3 regions of the Paenibacillus sp. OSY-SE genome follow, and region 3 is predicted to be linked to each of the others. Evidence: riboswitches for the same ligand, from Rfam matches in the RefSeq annotation. Region 3 holds a riboswitch; each other region holds the start of a gene.
The links. A riboswitch is a leader RNA that binds a small molecule or an ion and turns the genes downstream of it on or off. The one in region 3 is predicted to bind S-adenosylmethionine.

Region 1 (6,365 bases), on a different contig from region 3:
CACGTTACCGACGCTAGCCAGCTTGTAGCCCTTCGTATTCACTTCGTTGTCCATGTATGGCTTATGCTGGAAGAAGTTCGCATCAAGCTGCTTCTCATGCACCTGTACGTTCGGTTGAACATAGTCGGTAAATTCCTTGATTTCCAATTCAATGCCTTGATCCTTCAACAGCGGCTTGATATGATTCAAAATTTCTGCGTGCGGAACCGGAGATGCGCCGACGACCACTTTCGTCGTTTCGCCACCCGCATTGTCTGAGGCGTTCGTTGCATTGTTGTCTGCCGCCGGCTTGCTTCCGCATGCGGCCAGCACCATTACTAACGTTACGAGAGTCAATACATAAGTCCACTTTTTCATTGCCAACACCTTCTCCTTCCAAACTGCCCCAATTGAATTTTTTGTATATGAGGTTGTTCAAAATCCTCTTAACCTTTTTGAACACTCACTATATGTTGAAGCTCCAAAGAGCGGGCTTCCCAAACCTTATTTGCGGGTAAACTTGCGCACCAACGCATCGCCAATCCACTGCAGCACCTGCACGAGCAGCACCATCACGACAATCGATACAATCATCACTTCGAATTCGTAACGGTGATAACCGTAGCGAATAGCCAGATCCCCTAGACCGCCACCGCCAATCATTCCTGACATGGCCGTATAAGTGACCAGCGTAACCGCCGTAATCGTCGTGCCGGCAATAAGTCCAGGCATCGCTTCCGGGAGCAGCACCTTGCGCACAATCTGCCATGTCGATGCCCCCATCGCTTGCGCTGCCTCGATGACGCCGCGATCCACTTCTCTTAGCGACGTTTCGACCAGACGGGCGAAGAACGGAGCAGCCGCGATGACGAGCGGCGGTATTGTTCCTTCCACACCTATCGAAGTCCCTATAATAATCCGGGTAAGCGGGATAATGGCAATCATCAAAATAACAAACGGCACCGAGCGTAGAATATTGACGATAAATGACACCACCGCGTACACCGGCTTGGCCGCTGCCCTATTCGATTTGCCTGTCAAGTAAAGCAGTACGCCGAGCGGAAGTCCGATAATGAAGGTGAACAATACGGAAAAGAGCATCATCGTCAGCGTATCGGTCGTGGCCGTGCTTACTTCTTCCCAGTTCACTGTAGAGAAATCAAGCTTCATTATGCAATCACCTCCACTTCCAAGCCTTTATCCCGCAACGACAGGAGCGACTGTTCCACGGCCGTCTTCTCTCCGTCAAGTCTTACGACCAACTGGCCGTATGGAACGTCCTTCATGCGCGAGATCGTACCTTGCAGAATGGCGAAGCTGACACCGGCTGCAGTCAATACTTGATGGAGCACCGGCGCGTACGTCACGTCGCCTAAATAATTGATCTTCACCACGCGGGAATGTTCGGTCGCCTGCGTCTTGAAAGCTGCCCAAGGCTGGAGCTCCGCATCATTGCGCTCTTCTAGAATAAACTCACGCGTCACCGGATGCTGCGGCTTCAGAAATACGTCGATGACCTTACCCTGTTCCGCAATTGCACCGGCATGAATAACGGCGACGCGGTCGCATATCGCTTGGATGACGTGCATTTCGTGCGTGATGAGCACAATCGTAATGCCGAACTTGCGGTTAATATCGAGCAACAGGTCAAGTATCGCGTTGGTCGTCTGCGGATCGAGCGCCGAAGTCGCTTCGTCACACAACAGTACCTTCGGATCGTTAGCCAAAGCTCGTGCGATGCCAACCCGCTGCTTCTGTCCGCCAGATAATTGCGCCGGATATTTATCGCGGTGCTCCTCCAGTCCGACGAGACGGATTAAATCGTCCACCTTCGCCTGCACTTTTTCTTTCGGTGTGTGTGCAAGCTGCAGCGGAAAGGCGATATTGTCAAATACCGTCGCAGATGACAGCAGATTAAAATGCTGAAAAATCATGCCTATCTTGCGGCGCTGCTGCTGCAGTCCTCCCTGAGTCAGCTTCGTCAGCTCGACGCCGTCAACGGTCACCGTTCCAGATGTCGGCCGTTCCAGCAGATTTATGCTGCGCAGCAAGGTACTCTTGCCTGCCCCAGAGTGGCCGATAATGCCGAAAATTTCGCCATCCGCCACTGTCAGGCTTACATCGTCCAGCGCCAGCGGTCCGCTTGCTTTGCCTCTCGCATCATATTGTTTGCTTATATGTTCCAAACGAATCAATGGAATCGTCACCTTCCTTTATGCATCGCGTATGCATGATCCGTACGCGTTATTGGCTGTCAGCTTATTCATAATAGGACAGCTCATGAATGTATTATACAGGATTATATATAAAAAGCCCCCTCTTGGCAGATGCCAAAAGGGGGCTACGTCGATTCGCTGTCTCTTGCAGTTGAAACTGGCGGTTGTTCGCAACTCTCCCTTTTCTTATCTGCCAGAACCGTCACGTTCTGAAGGAATTAGCACCATTGACATCTTGCAAGCATATAACGCACCGAAGCGTCATATTGACCGGGTTGCAAGATCGGTTGCCGGGCTTCACAGGGCCTGTCCCTCCGCCACTCTTGATAAGAAAACGGTTATGAAATTTAAATTGAGTATAATCCAGCATTTGAAAGTTGTCAATTAACTTTTTTTACCTTACGTTTCATTTTTCTAGTTTGCACAATTCCTCAAAGGCGATCAGCAACGTTTCGCATGCCATATGGAAACCATCCTGTAAATCCTGCAAATTCGCTTGGATATCCTCCAGCTTGATTTTATCACTTAAGCTGCGGTGGCGCTGCCATAAATCATCCTGCATTTCCGCATTCATATGGTGAATTTCCGTATTGCGGCGCTTGCGGAGACGCTGAAGAGCATCGCCGTACTGATCTTTCAAGGCGGTTAACCGTTCGGCCAAGCGCGGATGGCTGCCTTTGAACCGGATTTGACGCAGAACCGTGAAGTAAGAAAAACGATGCTTCACCTTCTCCGTCTCCAATTGCAGCACCGTGTTCAGGAGCGTCCCGAGCTTGTCCAAAATGGAGAAGACGCGAATGAATCCGTTCTTGTAGAAATAGACATGCCGATAGTAATCATCCAGTTCCTCATCGTCCATCTCCGCTTGATATCGCTTCGTTACGCGCTCCGCAAACTTATCGGAAGCATAAACGCTTTGTTCCAGCTCATCCAAGGATGTCTTTAACCCGACGGTCCAGATTTCAATTTTGCGCCAATAGTGCTCCGGATCGCCCTGCTTGTCCATTTGCTTGCGCACAACGTTCAAGTAGCGCTCCATCAACACCATGGCTTCCTGTAATTCTCCTTCGTCCTGACGGGGCGCTTCACCGAACAGAATGCGCAGCATGGAACTCCTCCTTGTCGATACTAACACGTGAATGGATCCGTGATTATAAGAGGTCCCGTTCAACAACCGCTTATAGTCCGTTCGGGAAATAGTCTTTCCAACGTTGGTCAACCTGTTGCACGATATCTTCACGCGGGAACAATTCGTCTGGGTAACCCGGCTTCATGCGCGCATCGATGACAATCGGTAATTTATAGGCAAGATGGTGATTGCGGACTTCCATTCCCGCGTATATATCAGATGCAGGGTTAAATCGCGTAAATACCGTCCATAGAAACGGAAGCTGTCCGTTCGCGACTTGGGCATCATCCACTAAGAACACAAGCGGCCATTTCGTCTCTTTCTCCGTGAGACGCGCCAATACGCGTTCCGCCAGCTGCGGCTCTGCCTCATACGAAGCGCCAGCTACTGTCAAGCAGCCGCGGCAAAAGACGGCGACATCATGAATCTCGCCAATTTCGCCCTCCTCGTACGTATGCGGCAGTTCCCGCACTGGCTCGCCTACGCCAAGCAGAATGCCTTTGCTGCCATGGTTCAGCTTATGCCCGGTATAATCGAGCGTATCGTGCGACGTGTTATTCATCACATACAAGTCGCTCTCTGGCTTAAATCGCTCGAGCACTGCTTCGGTCAGCTCAGCAAAGTTCTCTAGGTCAACGGGCTGATCCGTCAGCATGAGGAACTTCGTCAAGCTGAGCTGGCCTTCACCGAGAATGCGGAAGCCGGACAGAAGCGCTTCACGTGAATAGCTTTCGCGCACGACGGCGGCGGCCAAGGAATGGACGCCCGTTTCTGGATATGGATGCACCTTGCGCACCGTCGGCATGACGAGCGGGAACGCCGGGGACAACAGCCTTACCAAATATTCGCCCAAGTAATAGTCCTCTTGACGAGGCTTGCCTACAACCGTCGCCGGATAGATCGCATCCTTGCGGTGATACATCTGCTTCACATTAAGCACCGGGAACTCGTGCGCCCATGAGTAATAGCCGTAATGGTCACCGAACGGCCCTTCCATGCGGCGGACATGCGGCGGCACATAGCCTTGAATTACGAAATCCGCTTCAGCCGGAATACGGTGTCCTTCAAAGCCGCTGTCTACGACTGGAAGGCGTTCACCCATCACGAACGAGGTCATCAATAGCTCAGGCAGCTTCTCAGGAAGCGGTGCAATGGCCGCTGCAATAAGCGCAGGAGGTCCACCGACAATTACGGACACTGGAAGCGCTTCATTGCGCATTTCCGCCTCATGATGATGAAAACCGCCGCCTTTTTGAATTTGCCAGTGCATGCCAGTCGTCTCTTCATCGTATATTTGAATGCGATACATGCCGAGGTTATGATCGCTTCCTTTATGTAAGGGATGCTCGGTATAGACGAGCGGAAGCGTAATGAACGGACCACCGTCCAATTGCCAGCTCGTTAAAGCAGGAAGACCTTGCATCGGCTTATCCGTACGCTTCACTCCCATAATCGGCGCTTGCGTCGGCGTAACTTCCTTCATGCCCACCTTCGTCAAGCCGAGCAGATCCTTCACTAGGCCGCGCTCTTCCCACAACTTCTTCGGCGACGGCGGCATCAAGCGGTGAATCGCCTCGATGCACTTGTTCGCAAACTGCTCTGGACGCGGTCCGAAAGCAAGATCGACCCGCCGCATCGTTCCGAACAGATTGGTCGCGACCGGAAAAGGACTGCCCTTCACATTTGTAAATAAAAGGGCAGGACCGCCTTCAGCGATAACGCGTCTGTGAATTTCGGCAATCTCTAAATACGGATCAACTTCCGTCTCGATCACTGCCAAATCATTCTCTCGCTTTAGCATGTGGATGAAATCACGAATATTAGAAAAAGACAATACGAGCCCTCCTTGAAATGTTCCGTTATCGTTTGGGTTGACGTTTCTTACATATAAATTACATGTAAATTACATGTTTCCTCTATAAGTATATCTGTTTTTCATCCGAACCTAAAGCGTGCCTGTTAGACAACTTACGACATTGTAAGCTAGGCGTAAGTTGATTCCATGGTACCTGTCGTCCGTCTCCGATACAATAAAGACATCAAATGAAACGCAAACCACAATTGAGGAGGTAGATGTTCATGAAAAACAATCAAATGGCAGTACGTAAACCTTGGAATGTTCGTTGGTTAGCCGCAGCCAAAGCAGCTGCTTCAGTCGTCCTGTTCGGCACGCACGCCAATGAAACCCGCAACATGCAAGAAGGAGCGTAAAAAGAATGACTGAAGCAATTGATAACCTTTCATTTCCCAATAAAAGAAGCAGCTCGCTGAATCACGCTAACCGGAACAACTTCCGAAAAACGTCAAGCGACCTGCTTCTTTTACATATTGCAACTCGTGGGCCTTATGCCCTTATCATTGATGTATGTATGTCTTCTTATTACTTCCTAAGCTGCCAGACGCGGATGCTCATATGGCACAGAACGCTGAACAACCCGCAAATAAGCGTCGTATGCAGCAAGCTTGCCAACAGGAACAGGTTAGCATCCAGCATTGAAAGGACCACAAATGCCCCGCTGATGATTTGCGCTGCGCAGAGCGCAAGCGACCATATGCCGCACAATTGAATCTCCCGGTTATCCTTATGGTTGTGGTAGGCAAAATGAGCCATAATCGCAACTACGATGAACAGCAGCGCCGCCGCTACACGATGCCAAAACGCAATCGCCGTCCCACCGGACAATTCAGGTATCCATTCCCCGTTGCAGAGCGGCCATCCCATACAGCCTCCCGATGAATCGGTATGCCGTACGAATGCGCCTACATAGATAACAATGTAGGTATAAAGCAAAGTAAACCAGACCCCGTATCGAAATTCCGCACGAATCGGACGGCCTTGATCCGCCTGTACTACAGTTCCCCGTTCATACCGACGCAACACGACGCACAACAGGAAGGAAGAGGCAAAGGCGAGCAAAGAAATTCCGAAATGAAGCGCCATTACGGGTGGAGATTGCGTAAACACAACAGCCAGAGCGCCCATAATCGCTTGAATAATCGTAAATAATAGCGTAAGGAAAGCGTAGCTTACCGCATCGCGT
Region 2 (6,365 bases), on a different contig from region 3:
CCCGATATCCAGATCCCGCGGGAACAAGACAATGAGAATGACCATAATTAATGAAAAAATACTGATACATAATGATCTTAAAATCTGTGACCGAAGACTCATGTTCTCCTCCTACCCTATTCTTACTCCATATTCATCATATTTATATTCACGGCAGTCTATTAAAAACATTCTACTCGAATCATAGTGAAATCTATAGTTAAAATTAACCAATGGTTATAAAAAAAGGTGTGATTTTGTCTATTGCTGACGGATTTTTGTCTATTGGTGATGGAATGTGTAGGTGAAAGAAAATGGAAAATACAAATTTTCCTGCGGAAAAAGGCAAGGGAGATGGGATAGATAGAAAGCGAGTTGATGGGGTGCAGCCATGAAAAAGGGGCACAGGATGTAATCCCGCCCCCGTTATTTCTGCAAGGTGTATACTCTACTGGAGAATATAACCTCTTATGACTCCGATATTGCGTGTTCCAGCGTTACAATCGCTTGATACACATCGTCTGCTGTAATTCCTGACTTCATAAAGTGTATCGACTCATTCGGATGCGTCGTGCCGCTAGCGATGTTTTTCAATGTTGCAGTATCCTGACTGGACAGCCCCAGATCGGTTAAACGATAAGGGAGATTCATACCGAGATAGAAGGGGAGCAACCGTTGTACTTCTGGCAGGTTGTCTTCCAATACCAACTGCACGAGAATGCCGTAGGCTACTTTATCGCCGTGCAGCAGATCATGCGTTTCTGGAGCCACGGTAAGTCCATTGTGAACCGAGTGAGCTCCCGCGATGCGTCCCAGATGGTCGCCGAATCCTCCAACCATTCCGCCAGTCATTATAATCGTTTCAACCACCTGCACGAATGCTGCCGACAATTGCTTCGTCTCGGCGTCTTGAATGCTTTGCCGCCCATGCTCCAAGAGAGTGGACTGACATAGACGGGCAGAGTGATGGGCGATCTGAATGGCGATGGATGGATGTTCCAGCTTCCGAATCAGTACATCGGCTTCATACCATTTGGCCAATGTATCGGCAATTCCAGCCCTAAGGTAGGCGACTGGAGCTTGCAGCGCAATTCTCGGTTCGACCAGTACCATCAGCGTGCTTTTTGGAAATATAGTATAGTTCGTGAATTGTCCGTGCTCATTATAGAACACGCTTAACGGTGTCCACGCCGCACAGTTCGAGGCAAGCGTTGGCACCAGAATCGTGTCCAGCTGCGCCTCATTCCCGGCAGCTTTGACCACATCCATGACCTTGCCGCCACCGACGCCGAGAATGACATCGGCTTGCTCTGCCTGCGCATAACGGGCAATTCTTCGGGCTTCCTCTAATGTACACTCTCCATTGTAACGAAGATATAATAGTGTAAGCTTGGTCAGCTTAGGGAAAAAAGGCTTCGCTGCCTTCAAGGAGCGATCGCCATGCACGACGAGCACTCGCTTGTAAGTGTAGGGCTGCAGCAAACAATCCAGCTTATCCAGTATACCTGTTTCACAGTAATAGAGCGCAGGCGCTCCTCTGACGATTACTCGTTGTTCCAACGATGTCACTTCCTTTTCAGCATCCATTCAGGCTTGCCAAAGCCTTTGAACTGTTCATCGATAATTTGTTCAAATTCCGCTGATTCTACGGCTTCCTTCAAATCCTTCGCGAATTGCTTGTCCAGCTCCGCTGTATTTACGACCAAGCGGTTGCGATAGTCATCCGGCATATTTTCGAGCTTCAGAGCATCCAACAGATTCATTTTGGCAGCCAGTGCGAAGTTGCCGGGAACGAGCGACAGGTCGACGCTATCCGCCGCGCGCGGCAGCTGCCCTGCTTCTATCGGCTGGAGCACGAGTTGCTTCGGATTATCTTTTACGTCTTTCTCCGATACCCGCAACGGATCGATGTCATCTTTAATGGTAAGGAGTCCTGCATCTTGCAGCAGTCCTAACGTGCGTGCAAGATTCGTCGGATCGTTGGCAACTGCGACGGTGCTTCCAGCTGCAACTTCATCCAACGATTTGAATTTCGATGAATAGATGCCCATCGGTGCGGTCGGAACGGAGATGAGCTCAGACAATTGCAGCTTATTTTCTTTTGCGAAATTTTCCATGTAAATTTTATGCTGGAATAAGTTCGCGTTCAAATCACCGTTGGACAACGCTAGGTTCGGCTGGACGTAATCACCGAATTCGATTACCTCGACCGTGTATCCTTTTTTCTCCATAATCGGCTTGATTGCTTTAGTAACCATATCACTGTAAGGTCCAGCAGTGGCTCCGATTTTTAAAGCTTTGCTTTCTTCTTGGTTCGAGTCTTTATCGCTGGTTGTGGTTGACGTGCTGTTGCCGCATCCGGCAAGCACACCAATCGCCAGGATGAGAGAGAGTAGGATTGCAGCTTTTTTCATGTTAAATACCTCCATATGATGTGTAATATAATAGGTAAAAAGTTCTCTTTTGAACACGCACTTAATTTAACGCTTATCTACTTTTTTGGCGATGTAATCTCCGCCGTATTGAATCAGTTGCACTAGGCAAACCAAGATGACCACTGTTGTGAACATCACGGTATTATCGTAGCGGTAATAGCCGAAACGAATGGCTAAGTCGCCAATCCCGCCTCCGCCAACGGTGCCTGCCATCGCCGAATAGGCAACCAGGCTGATCGCGGTAATGTTCACGCCTTGAATAATGCCAGGCTTCGCCTCGGGGAGCAGCACATCCTTTATAATCATCCACGGCGTAGCTCCAATTGAGACAGCTGCTTCAATGACCCCCTTGTCGATCTCGCGCAACGCCGTCTCCACCAGCCGGGCAAAAAACGGGATCGAGGCGACCGATAGGGATACCGAGGCGGCCGTTGGGCCGATGGTGGTGCCTGTAATGAATTTCGTTACTGGCAGCAAGGTGACAAGCAAAATAATAAATGGGACCGACCGGATTATGTTGACGATAAATCCCAATATATTTTTCGTCGGCGTGTGTTCCAGAAACAGACCCTTGTCGGTTACAAATAAGAGAATTCCAATAGGAAGACCCAGAATTAAGGCGGCAGAAAGCGAAATTCCTACCATATACAACGTCTGAAAGAAAGCTTTGTTCAGGTCAGGCAATAGTTGGATTAGAGAATCCGTCAGCATGGTAGATCACCTCCAGTCGATATGTACGCTCTCTTATATAATCGATAGCCCGCTGTACTTCCACAGCGTCTCCGATGAGCTCCAAGATGAGAATACCGAGAGGATTGTCACGGATATATTCAATTTTCCCATGCAGGATGTTGCCTTTGACCTGATAGGCCTGCAGAACATCGGTGATGATCGCTTCTTCTGCCTGCGGCGCAACAAAGTGAATTTTGACAATCGTTCCTCGGCAATGCTGGAGCAAGCGTTCAGGAAGGTTAAATTGGAACAGGCTGCTAATGAACGATTGGGTCATCGGATGCTTAGGCTCGGAAAAAATATCATAGACAGCTCCTTCCTCCACCACATTTCCGTCTTGCATCACGGCCATCCGATCGCATATATCTTTCACCACTTCCATCTCATGGGTAATGAGCACAATGGTAAGCTTCAACTCGCGATTGATTTTTTTCAACAGCTCCAAAATCGCTTGTGTCGTCTCGGGATCAAGAGCGGACGTCGCTTCATCACACAACAGCACATGCGGCTCGTTCGCCAATGCTCTGGCGATGCCTACCCGCTGTTTTTGTCCGCCGCTCAGCTGGGCCGGATACACATTGCGTTTGTCGGACAGGCCGACCATCTCCAGCAGATCCGTGACGCGAGTGTCGATTTCTTCTTTTGATTTATGATTTGCCTTCAGTGCAAAGGCGATGTTCTCATACACCGTCTTGGAGCGAATCAGGTGGAAATGCTGAAAAATCATCCCGATCTTTAACCGGGCTTGGCGTAAGCCTTCGCCCTTTAAAGCTGTCAGGTCCACTCCATCGACGAAGATGTTGCCCGAAGTAGGCTCCTCCAACAAGTTGATGCAGCGCAGGAGCGAACTTTTTCCTGCTCCGCTTCGTCCGATAATACCGTAGATTTCTCCTTTGTTTATCGTTAAGGAAACGTTGTTCACGCCAACGACTGTAGATGATTTGCTTCTGTACTCCTTTATTAGATTTCTAATTTCTATCATCGCTCTCACCCCGCTATTCCTGTTGCTAGACACTCATGATACAAAAAAACCTCTTTCATAAGAGAAAGAGGTTGAACTGGCATTAACCAACTTATCTCTCAGAATGTGATACATTCCGTAGGATTTAGCACCGTTTACTCTACTGGTAAGGTTGCCGGACGTCATAGGGCCTATTCCCTCAGTCACTCTTGATAAGGTAAAATATGAAGTTTTGTAGTGAAAATAATACACATGAAAGATTTGCTTGTCAATAAAATTTTCAATATTTATTTTCAAACTGGAAATGATATCTTTCCGTGGTATAATTTTTTGTTGGGGATATATAAACACACCAGAGGTGAGTTGATTGAAAACGGAAAAGGTTAACATTTTTGAAATGACCAAGGACATCAATCAATATGCGAATTTTGTAGTTGGTGAAGTCAATGATCACGTGGTTCGTGCTGCCGTCATTGATGGTGATTTTCACTGGCATAAGCATGAAAATTGTGACGAGCTCTTTCTGGTGGTCGAGGAGAATTATTGATAGATTTTGAAGATCGAACGGAAACATTGCTGCCTGGTGATGTATATACAGTGAAAGCGAACGTGCTCCATCGCACTCGTTCGAATGGCAGAACGGTTAACCTATGTTTTGAAAAGGCTGATAATGATATAAACGGAAACGAAATGGAATAAGTCAACAAGTAAAAAAAGACGTGTCAAATTTCGTAAATTCGCACGCCTTTTTTATTGCAGATAAACTCCGGCCGCCCTTGAGGCGGTCTAGTATGTTATCGAGATAAGCTTCATGTGCCGAATCTCTGCCGATACCCGCACTTCCTGCATAATTCCTCTACAGCTTCTCTTCTGGAAAATCCATAGTACAGATTATTCGCTCTTTCGCCTTCTACAATTTCAGAGAAAGGAGTGCTATTAATATTGCCTAAATTAATGACGCCCTCGCCATCCAGACAGCAGGGCACGACCGTTCCGTCGACCAGCACGGCCGCTTGACTCCGAAGCGCATGACAGAAGCCTTTGCCATCATCCTCCGGAGCTTGCAGGCTCGGCCATTGAAATTCATGGTCCTGATTCAAATAGATTCTGTCGGCGATTTTGACTCCGCTGCCTGGCATCACTTTTTCTTCTATTTTGTAGTCCAAATTAAATTCTTTTTCTAAAATGGCTAGTGTTTCCCGGTTTCTGCTCTTTATCGAATTTGTTGCATTGTCTTGGTCCAAATTCCATAACCTGAACGATATGATGACATTATGCTCAGCCGCTTCCCGCACAAAAGAAAGAATATCAGCCAAGTATCCCTCTCGATTTTCCGACCCCTCATGTCCGTCGAAGCTGTGCAGCGAGAAGTTCATTTGGCGCAGCGCCGGTTTCCCCAGCAGCTTATGCCTATTTTTATGAATAAGTGTTCCATTCGTCGTAATATTGACCTTGAACCCTTTTGCATGGCTGGCATCCAGCAACTCATCGATTTTGGGATGAAGGAGGGGCTCGCCTTTGACGTGAAGATAAATATAATTCGTATGCGGTTTAATCTGATCCAATATGTTGTTAAAGGTGTCCGGCTTAATGAAATTAGCCTTGCGAGCCGTTTGCGGGCAGAAGCTGCAAGCCAGATTGCATACGCTTGTAACTTCGACATATACCTTTTTAAAAGTTTTCAAGACTTGTTCCCCATTCTATATCTTTCTGTAAATACTCAGGTCGTTGCCGACATAGACTGATTGCGCATCTGATTCTATATTGTACTAGAAACATCAGGCTTATAGAAGGCTTTCGTTCTATGGGCAAAATGATAGGACACGTTCCAACGATTAGCAAGGGGGATGGTTGAAACAAGCTATGACGAGGAGAGCTGCATGAGGAGGGTTAGTTGGCTGCTGTATAAGGTGGGCTGCATTGTTTTCCGTGGTCATTTCCGAGATTGTTACCGCGGTTGATGCAAGCTCCGTTGGAAAACGTACAGTGGAATGTGTCGATTAGGCGGGAAAACGGTATGCAGACTGTATTTAGTCCAGTGGATTTGGCTGTTTCTTAGCGATTGCTGCGAAATGAGTGCCAAACCATTGGATCATTTCCAATGGAGCCTGCCGTAAGGAGGTTTGTGCTGCTGTCCCATTGGACAAAATCCAGTGGAGGATGCGACAAAGGGCAGACCGTGCTACAAATGCAGGTTTTGTCACCATCAGGCATGTATGATGATCGTATGCAGTCAGCCCTGACTAGTTGCCTGTGAA
Region 3 (6,365 bases):
ATGTTGCTCGCTCATATTTTTCGTCACCCCTCTATTTCCGCTTTTGCCGCAGCAATCGCTTGGTCCAAATCCGCAATGAGGTCTTCCGTATGCTCGATACCGACCGAGAAGCGCAACAGACGGTCGTCAACGCCGATCCGCTCCCGAATTTCCTGCGGAATGTCTGCATGCGTCTGTATGGCCGGATATGTCATCAGCGATTCGACACCACCTAAGCTTTCCGCAAATGCAATCAGCTTCAGATGTCTCAGAATCGGCTCAACATACCGCGCATCCTTCAAGCGGAACGAGAAGATGCCCGTGTTGCCCGCCGACTGCCGCTTCTGAATATCATGGCCCGGATGATGCGGAAGCGCCGGATAGTACACTGCTTCAATGGCCGGATGGTCCAGCAGCCAGTTCGCAATGATCGTCGCGTTAGTCTGATGCCGCTCCATTCGGAGGGCGAGCGTCTTCATGCCGCGCATCAGTTGGTACGAATCCGACGGACTGAGTACGGCGCCGATTGAATTATGCAGAAATCCGATTTCGTCGGACAATTCCTTGCCCTTTGTCACGATAAGGCCAGCCAGCACATCGTTATGTCCACCCAAATACTTCGTCGCACTGTGGACGACGATATCCGCTCCAAGCTCAATTGGGCGCTGGAAGAACGGCGTAAGGAGCGTATTGTCGACGATAGTCAACATGCCGTGTGCCTTAGCCCAAGCCGCAACCCGTTCGATGTCCGTTATCATCATGAGCGGATTGGTCGGCGTCTCGATGATGACCGCCTTCGTCTCCGGCTTGCGCGCCGACTCGAGCGCATCCATATCGTTCGTATCAACATAGGCCGCCGACACGCCGAAGCGGGACATGATCTGTTCAAGCAAGCGGTATGTCCCGCCGTACAAGTCCAACGACACGATCAGATGATCCCCTTGACTGAACAGCGCGAATACGGTCTGCAATGCTGCCATCCCCGAGCTGCACGCGAAGCCTGCATCTCCGCCTTCCAAGGCGGCCGCCGCGTCTTCCAGCACTTGCCGGGTCGGGTTCTTCGTACGTATATAATCAAATCCGGTGCTCTGCCCGAGCCGTGGATGGCGATACGCGGTTGCTTGAAAGATTGGATACGTTACGGCGCCTGTCTTCGGCTCATGCACCGACCCGATCTGTGCGAGCCGGCTTTCGATGCGGTAGTTGTCTGAGTTCTGTGCAGCCATTACAATTGCGCCCCTTCCTTGTGCGATACGGCTCTGCCTAATTCATACGGCGTCTCTTGATATACATAGTAGTTCAGCCAGTTGGAAAAGAGCAGATTGGCATGCGCACGCCAAGTCGAGTACGGCTTTTTGGACGGATCGTTATTTGGAAAATAATTAGCGGGGATGTCCATATCCATCCCTTTCGCGATATCCCGATCATATTCCCATTTCAATGTACAGGGATCGTATTCAGAGTGCCCGGTCACGAAGATTTGCTTGCCATCCTCAGTCGCAACCAGATAGACTCCCGCTTCTTCTGATTCCGCTAATATATTCAAGGCGGCAACTTGCTCGATATCCTCGCGTCTCACTTCCGTATGGCGGGATTGTGGAACAAGGAACATCTCGTCGAAGCCGCGTGTCAGACTTACATTTTCCTTCGTTAACGTATGGGGAAATACCCCAAATATTTTGTTGTCTAGTGAATATTTGCGAATGCCGTAATGATAGTACAGACCTGCCTGGGACGCCCAACATATATGAAAGGTCGAGGTCACATTTTCCTTGGACCATTTCATGATGAGGCACAGCTCCTGCCAATAGTTCACGTCCTCGAAATCCATCTGCTCCACGGGAGCCCCTGTAATAATCATGCCGTCAAACTGCTGATTCTCAATTTCTTCAAACGTTTTATAAAAGGACGACAAATGTTCCGCCGATGTATTTTTCGAGGTATGGCTCGCTGGATGGAGCAATGTCACATCTACCTGAAGCGGCGTATTGCCAACTAAGCGAAGCAGTTGGGTTTCCGTCGTCTCTTTCGTCGGCATCAAGTTCAGAATTACAATTCGAAGCGGACGAATATCTTGGTGATACGCACGTGTTTCGTCCATAACGAATATGTTCTCCTGAGACAGTATTTCTTTGGCCGGCAAGTGATCCGGAATTTTAATCGGCATGACGCTCTCCTCCTTCATATTGGTTCCATACATGCAGCACTGGCAAACGTATGTAGCAAGTGGATACGGCGCTCCTGTCCTTTTTCATATACAAAAAAGACCTTTCCCGGCGATTCGAGAAAGGTCATGCATTACGTTCTCATGCCTCTCTCATCTGTCAGCAACGATTGGATCGCTGCTGCAAGAATTAGCACCGTACGTACATAACTGCAAGATTCTTGGAACAAGAATCTGCCATGTCATGGCTAACGCCGGTTGCCGGGTTTCATCGGGCTTGTCCCTCCACCTGCTCTTGATAAGATTGCTATCGTTCGTTATTCATTTGTTTGCCATTTGCCAAATAGGACTTGGTAATAACTTATAGCAAAGACCAGCCTCTCGTCAAGAGGCAATTCACCATCTCTTATGAAATGCCATATGTTAAATCAATGACAAACTTCATACTTTCACACATTTGCTCGGTTTCAACTAAATTCTGTAATTCATTTTTTCTTGAAAGGTGAAAGTACGAGCGTTATACTTAACAAGTGCGTGACCGCACTACCTGATTTATAACGAATAAGTTGAGGTGAATTTCGGATGGATGGCGACCCGAGGCCGTGCCACGGTACGAACGGACAACCGAATATGACGATTCGACAGGAACCGATGTCGCCCAAGACCGTTGCTGTCTGTTGTTCGTGCCCATAAGTTGAACAGCTTTCAACTACCTTGACGTATGTCTATGCACCGAATGACGGACGAAGTCATGAGCATCTCCCTGCTTGAATCGTCAATAATAGACGACGCAGCCCGCCAACAGTTGGCGGTGCGAAGGAGTGAGTGCAATGAAAATCCGTCTTGTAAACGAAGGGGTATTTACACCTGTGGAAGACATCAATGTCGCATTGACGACGCCTGAACAAGGCTTTTACTGGATCGATGCCGATATTGATGATTTGCTCGTGCTTCAGCCTCTATTCTCCATGCATGATCTGGCCGTAGAGGACTGTATGAGCGAAGAAGAGCAACGCCCGAAGATTGAAATCTATGAAGGCCATTACTTTATCGTGTTTAACAGCATCCGGTTTGATGATGAGGAAATATTTTTACGTTCGCTGAACATATTTCTAGGCAAGCACTTTATTATTACAGTAACGAATCAGAAAATAAATGAGCTGCGCATGGTAAAGCCGGTCCTGTGGGAACAGGAAGTCAGTGCGGCAGACCGCATGTTATATCACTTAATTGACATGGTCGTTGACAACTATTTCACGGTAGCCGATCGAATTGAAGCGAAGATCGACAATCTGGAAGAAGAGCTTATTGTCAGCGCCAAGAAGACCCATCTAAATGAAATCATTAGCTTGCGAAGCGAAATACTCTGGCTCAAAAAAGGATTGGCTCCGCAAAAAGAAGTGCTGCTCGTCCTTTACCGTAAAGAACTGCGGCTTATCGACGATGATTTGCAAAAATACTTCCGTGACATTTATGAGAATGCTGTCAAGGTGTCCGAGACGTTTGAAACATTCCGCGATCTGATGGGAAACTTACGAGAGTCATACCAGCTCAGCATTGCGAATCGCGCGAACGACATTATGAGAGTGTTCACCGCCATCACGACCATATTCATGCCGCTTACTTTGATTACAGGCATCTATGGAATGAACTTCGACTATATCCCGTTCATGGATTGGGATTTTGGTTCTTTCTATACGATGGGCTTTATGTTCATACTCGGCGCATTCATGTTCTATTTATTTCGGAAAAAAGATTGGATCTGACAAAGCGACCATGCGATTGCCCGTGTTCCTGACTTGATCAAGGACACGGGCATTATATTTTTTCTCAGCTCACCTGCCGATCGGCAGGGGCATGCTTCTGACGGCGATGCAGAAGACGCAGAAGACGAATCCGCTCATAGTTAGCCTGCACCGATGCGGTGGCTTGCTCTAAGGCCGCTTCACCGAACGCTTTTATATAAACCGGTTTTAAGTATTCGTCCCCCAGCTCCACAAAAGCCATATCAATCGCCTGCCTTTCTTCCCTTGGCATTGAAGCTAACTCGGCCTCCACAAGCGTCTCTACTTGGTATCCTTCCCGTTCCAGCGTTTCAATTCGCATAATGAGCTCACGCCGATCAATGCGAAGGAGTTCCATCAGTTGCAACAGGGTCTGCCCTTGCTGTATCCCCTCCAAAAGCTTTCTGCGCTCGGTCAGCTTCGTTAATTCATCCCTTTGCTTTGCTTCCCATTCCGAATAGATCCACTGTGCGAATTGCTGCTCGGTGATAGCCGCTTGCACCCACTCTAATGGGAAGGTCGTGCTCCGTTCATACTGCTTCGTTATTTCGACGATATCGTCCCCAAACGATTGTATTTTGATTTCACCAAATCCCGGAAGCTGCTTCAATTCCTCCAGTGTATGCGGCAAAAATGCGCTTACGAGTCGAAGCATACGGTTCGTCGCCACCCAATACGGGGCACGCTTCAAGCGGCTTGCCATCTCTCGTCGCCACTTGGCCAACTGCTCGTACACTTCCTCCTTCGCGTATAGTTGGGCATAGCAATTCACCCATTCCTGCCGCTCCTTCATCCGGCGTTCATGAATGTCGGTATCCGGGACAAATCCCAGCACCATACGGTAGCCCGAGCTGAGCAGTTGAGCCAAGCCACCGCGCAGCGCAGCACGCATCTCGGCCCAGATGGATCCTTCGAACCACACCTCAGATGCTCCGCCGTCCACTTCCCACAACACGATCCATTTTCCTTCCTCTTCTCCAACCGTGACGAGACCTTGCTGAGATCTGACCGCATCAGCCTCTTTTTTAGCCTTGCTCTTCGCCTTTCGTCCGTCTGGGCTTGCGCCCTCCTGATAATCGAACCTTGCCGTCCAGACTACTTGCATGTGTGACGATTCCTCCTTTATTGTAAAGTGCATTATATCCATTCATAATGTGGAACATAAAAAAAGAAAGCACCCCTTCAAAATGCGGCTATACGCATTTCAAAGAGGTGCTTCCCCGTCCTAGTTATGAATTCACCTAAATTATACCACATAGACATGCGAGGTTGCAATTCTTACTTTTAGTGCAGTTCAGCTCTTTTAGAAGTTGCCGCTGTTACGTTATAATGGGAATGTTACCCACACAAGGAGGTTCGTCAAGATGAGTATGAACGACATAGACTTTTTATCAGACGGTACGGAGGAGACATCCACGCGCTTCGTTACGTTTATCGGTCCGAGCATGCATCGCTTCGATCTGGCTGTTACGACGACGAACCGCTTTTACGGCAAAAAGCTGGTGACTGATTTGCAGAGCGGTCTAACCGCCATTATGGGACAAGACGATTTAGAAGAAGAAGGTTATTTGGAATCGTTCTATCGCTTGAGCAATGAAGAAGCGGAAGACTTGCGCCATTTTCTGTCCATGGTCATTGGCGCTGTTCACTTTACGGACTAAGGACCAAGACCAGGTTGATGAAGCCTCAATCAGGCTTTTTACACCCGTTAATGGGAATGAACGCTGCCTCGGCAGGATGCGGATGGAGAACGATACAACCACGATATCTGTTCTCCTGCTCGCTCCAATATATCACATTGTGCAGTTATTTCACTTCAACACCGCTCCCTTTTTTTGGATAATACCACGGAGAAGCACGATGAGCGCTTTTCGAGCCGGTAGGTTATTCCGTTCGGGCAGTGGCGCGCTCTGACTGGCGGTGATTCGCTGCATCCGCCTCTTTGCTCCATTCTCCCCTTCCATCAGAAGGCGACACGTCCAATGGCGACTCTGGTTTACTTCCATCATTATCGGCCCCTCCATGCCATGGATCCGAACGGCATATGCTAACCTCGACATTATCTCTCCTGACGGTATGGGAGAATGGATCTAAGGACCATTGTACGGGAGGCCCGACAACATGGTTTCGCTCAAAGGGAAGGAAGCTGCCATTCTGAATGAAGGGGAGAGTGAGGCAATGGATGCCGAACAGGCATACCTTTTTCGGAAAAGGGAACTGACGAATCCATGGATCTTCTATCGAGGCCTTTCGAAGACGAGCGAGTACGTTTAGAGGTAGGTTTTATCCCCATAAGGTATGTCTGGTTTCTCTTGAAAAAAAACGGCGATGCAGGCTGGTCCGTGTCACATCATGACAGAACAAGCAAGCTTCACCGTTTTGTTGCCGCTGATATGCGGCACTTATGGTTGTGCTATTATTCGAATGAATCAAATTCC

Region 1: another riboswitch for S-adenosylmethionine. It lies ahead of A372_RS0125540 (methionine ABC transporter ATP-binding protein); the one in region 3 lies ahead of metA (homoserine O-acetyltransferase MetA).
Region 2: another riboswitch for S-adenosylmethionine. It lies ahead of A372_RS0103975 (methionine ABC transporter ATP-binding protein); the one in region 3 lies ahead of metA (homoserine O-acetyltransferase MetA).

What each region holds. Positions count from the first base shown of each region.
Region 1 covers NZ_ALKF01000199.1:92,436-98,800, forward strand. Annotated here, with positions in the region: gene A372_RS0125530 (MetQ/NlpA family ABC transporter substrate-binding protein) at 1-357, opposite strand, end outside; gene A372_RS0125535 (methionine ABC transporter permease) at 484-1,149, opposite strand; gene A372_RS0125540 (methionine ABC transporter ATP-binding protein) at 1,149-2,174, opposite strand; SAM riboswitch class I at 2,379-2,528, opposite strand; gene A372_RS0125545 (Cthe_2314 family HEPN domain-containing protein) at 2,602-3,303, opposite strand; gene A372_RS0125550 (UbiD family decarboxylase) at 3,374-5,158, opposite strand; gene A372_RS39150 (hypothetical protein) at 5,404-5,535, shown strand; gene A372_RS0125560 (COX15/CtaA family protein) at 5,705-6,365, opposite strand, start outside.
Region 2 covers NZ_ALKF01000144.1:257-6,621, reverse strand. Annotated here, with positions in the region: gene A372_RS0103995 (ABC transporter permease subunit) at 1-102, opposite strand, end outside; gene A372_RS0103990 (iron-containing alcohol dehydrogenase family protein) at 448-1,566, opposite strand; gene A372_RS0103985 (MetQ/NlpA family ABC transporter substrate-binding protein) at 1,545-2,393, opposite strand; gene A372_RS0103980 (methionine ABC transporter permease) at 2,460-3,125, opposite strand; gene A372_RS0103975 (methionine ABC transporter ATP-binding protein) at 3,091-4,128, opposite strand; SAM riboswitch class I at 4,217-4,326, opposite strand; partial or broken gene A372_RS33210 (cupin domain-containing protein) at 4,505-4,806, shown strand; gene A372_RS0103965 (radical SAM/SPASM domain-containing protein) at 4,917-5,792, opposite strand.
Region 3 covers NZ_ALKF01000183.1:50,762-57,126, reverse strand. Annotated here, with positions in the region: gene A372_RS0115545 (trans-sulfuration enzyme family protein) at 1-15, opposite strand, end outside; gene A372_RS0115540 (aminotransferase class I/II-fold pyridoxal phosphate-dependent enzyme) at 24-1,205, opposite strand; gene metA (homoserine O-acetyltransferase MetA) at 1,205-2,146, opposite strand; SAM riboswitch class I at 2,294-2,448, opposite strand; gene corA (magnesium/cobalt transporter CorA) at 2,974-3,909, shown strand; gene A372_RS0115525 (HRDC domain-containing protein) at 3,974-5,032, opposite strand; gene A372_RS0115520 (DUF3055 domain-containing protein) at 5,292-5,588, shown strand; gene A372_RS0115515 (hypothetical protein) at 5,739-5,936, opposite strand; gene A372_RS37405 (hypothetical protein) at 6,049-6,201, shown strand; gene A372_RS0115505 (5'-3' exonuclease) at 6,357-6,365, opposite strand, start outside.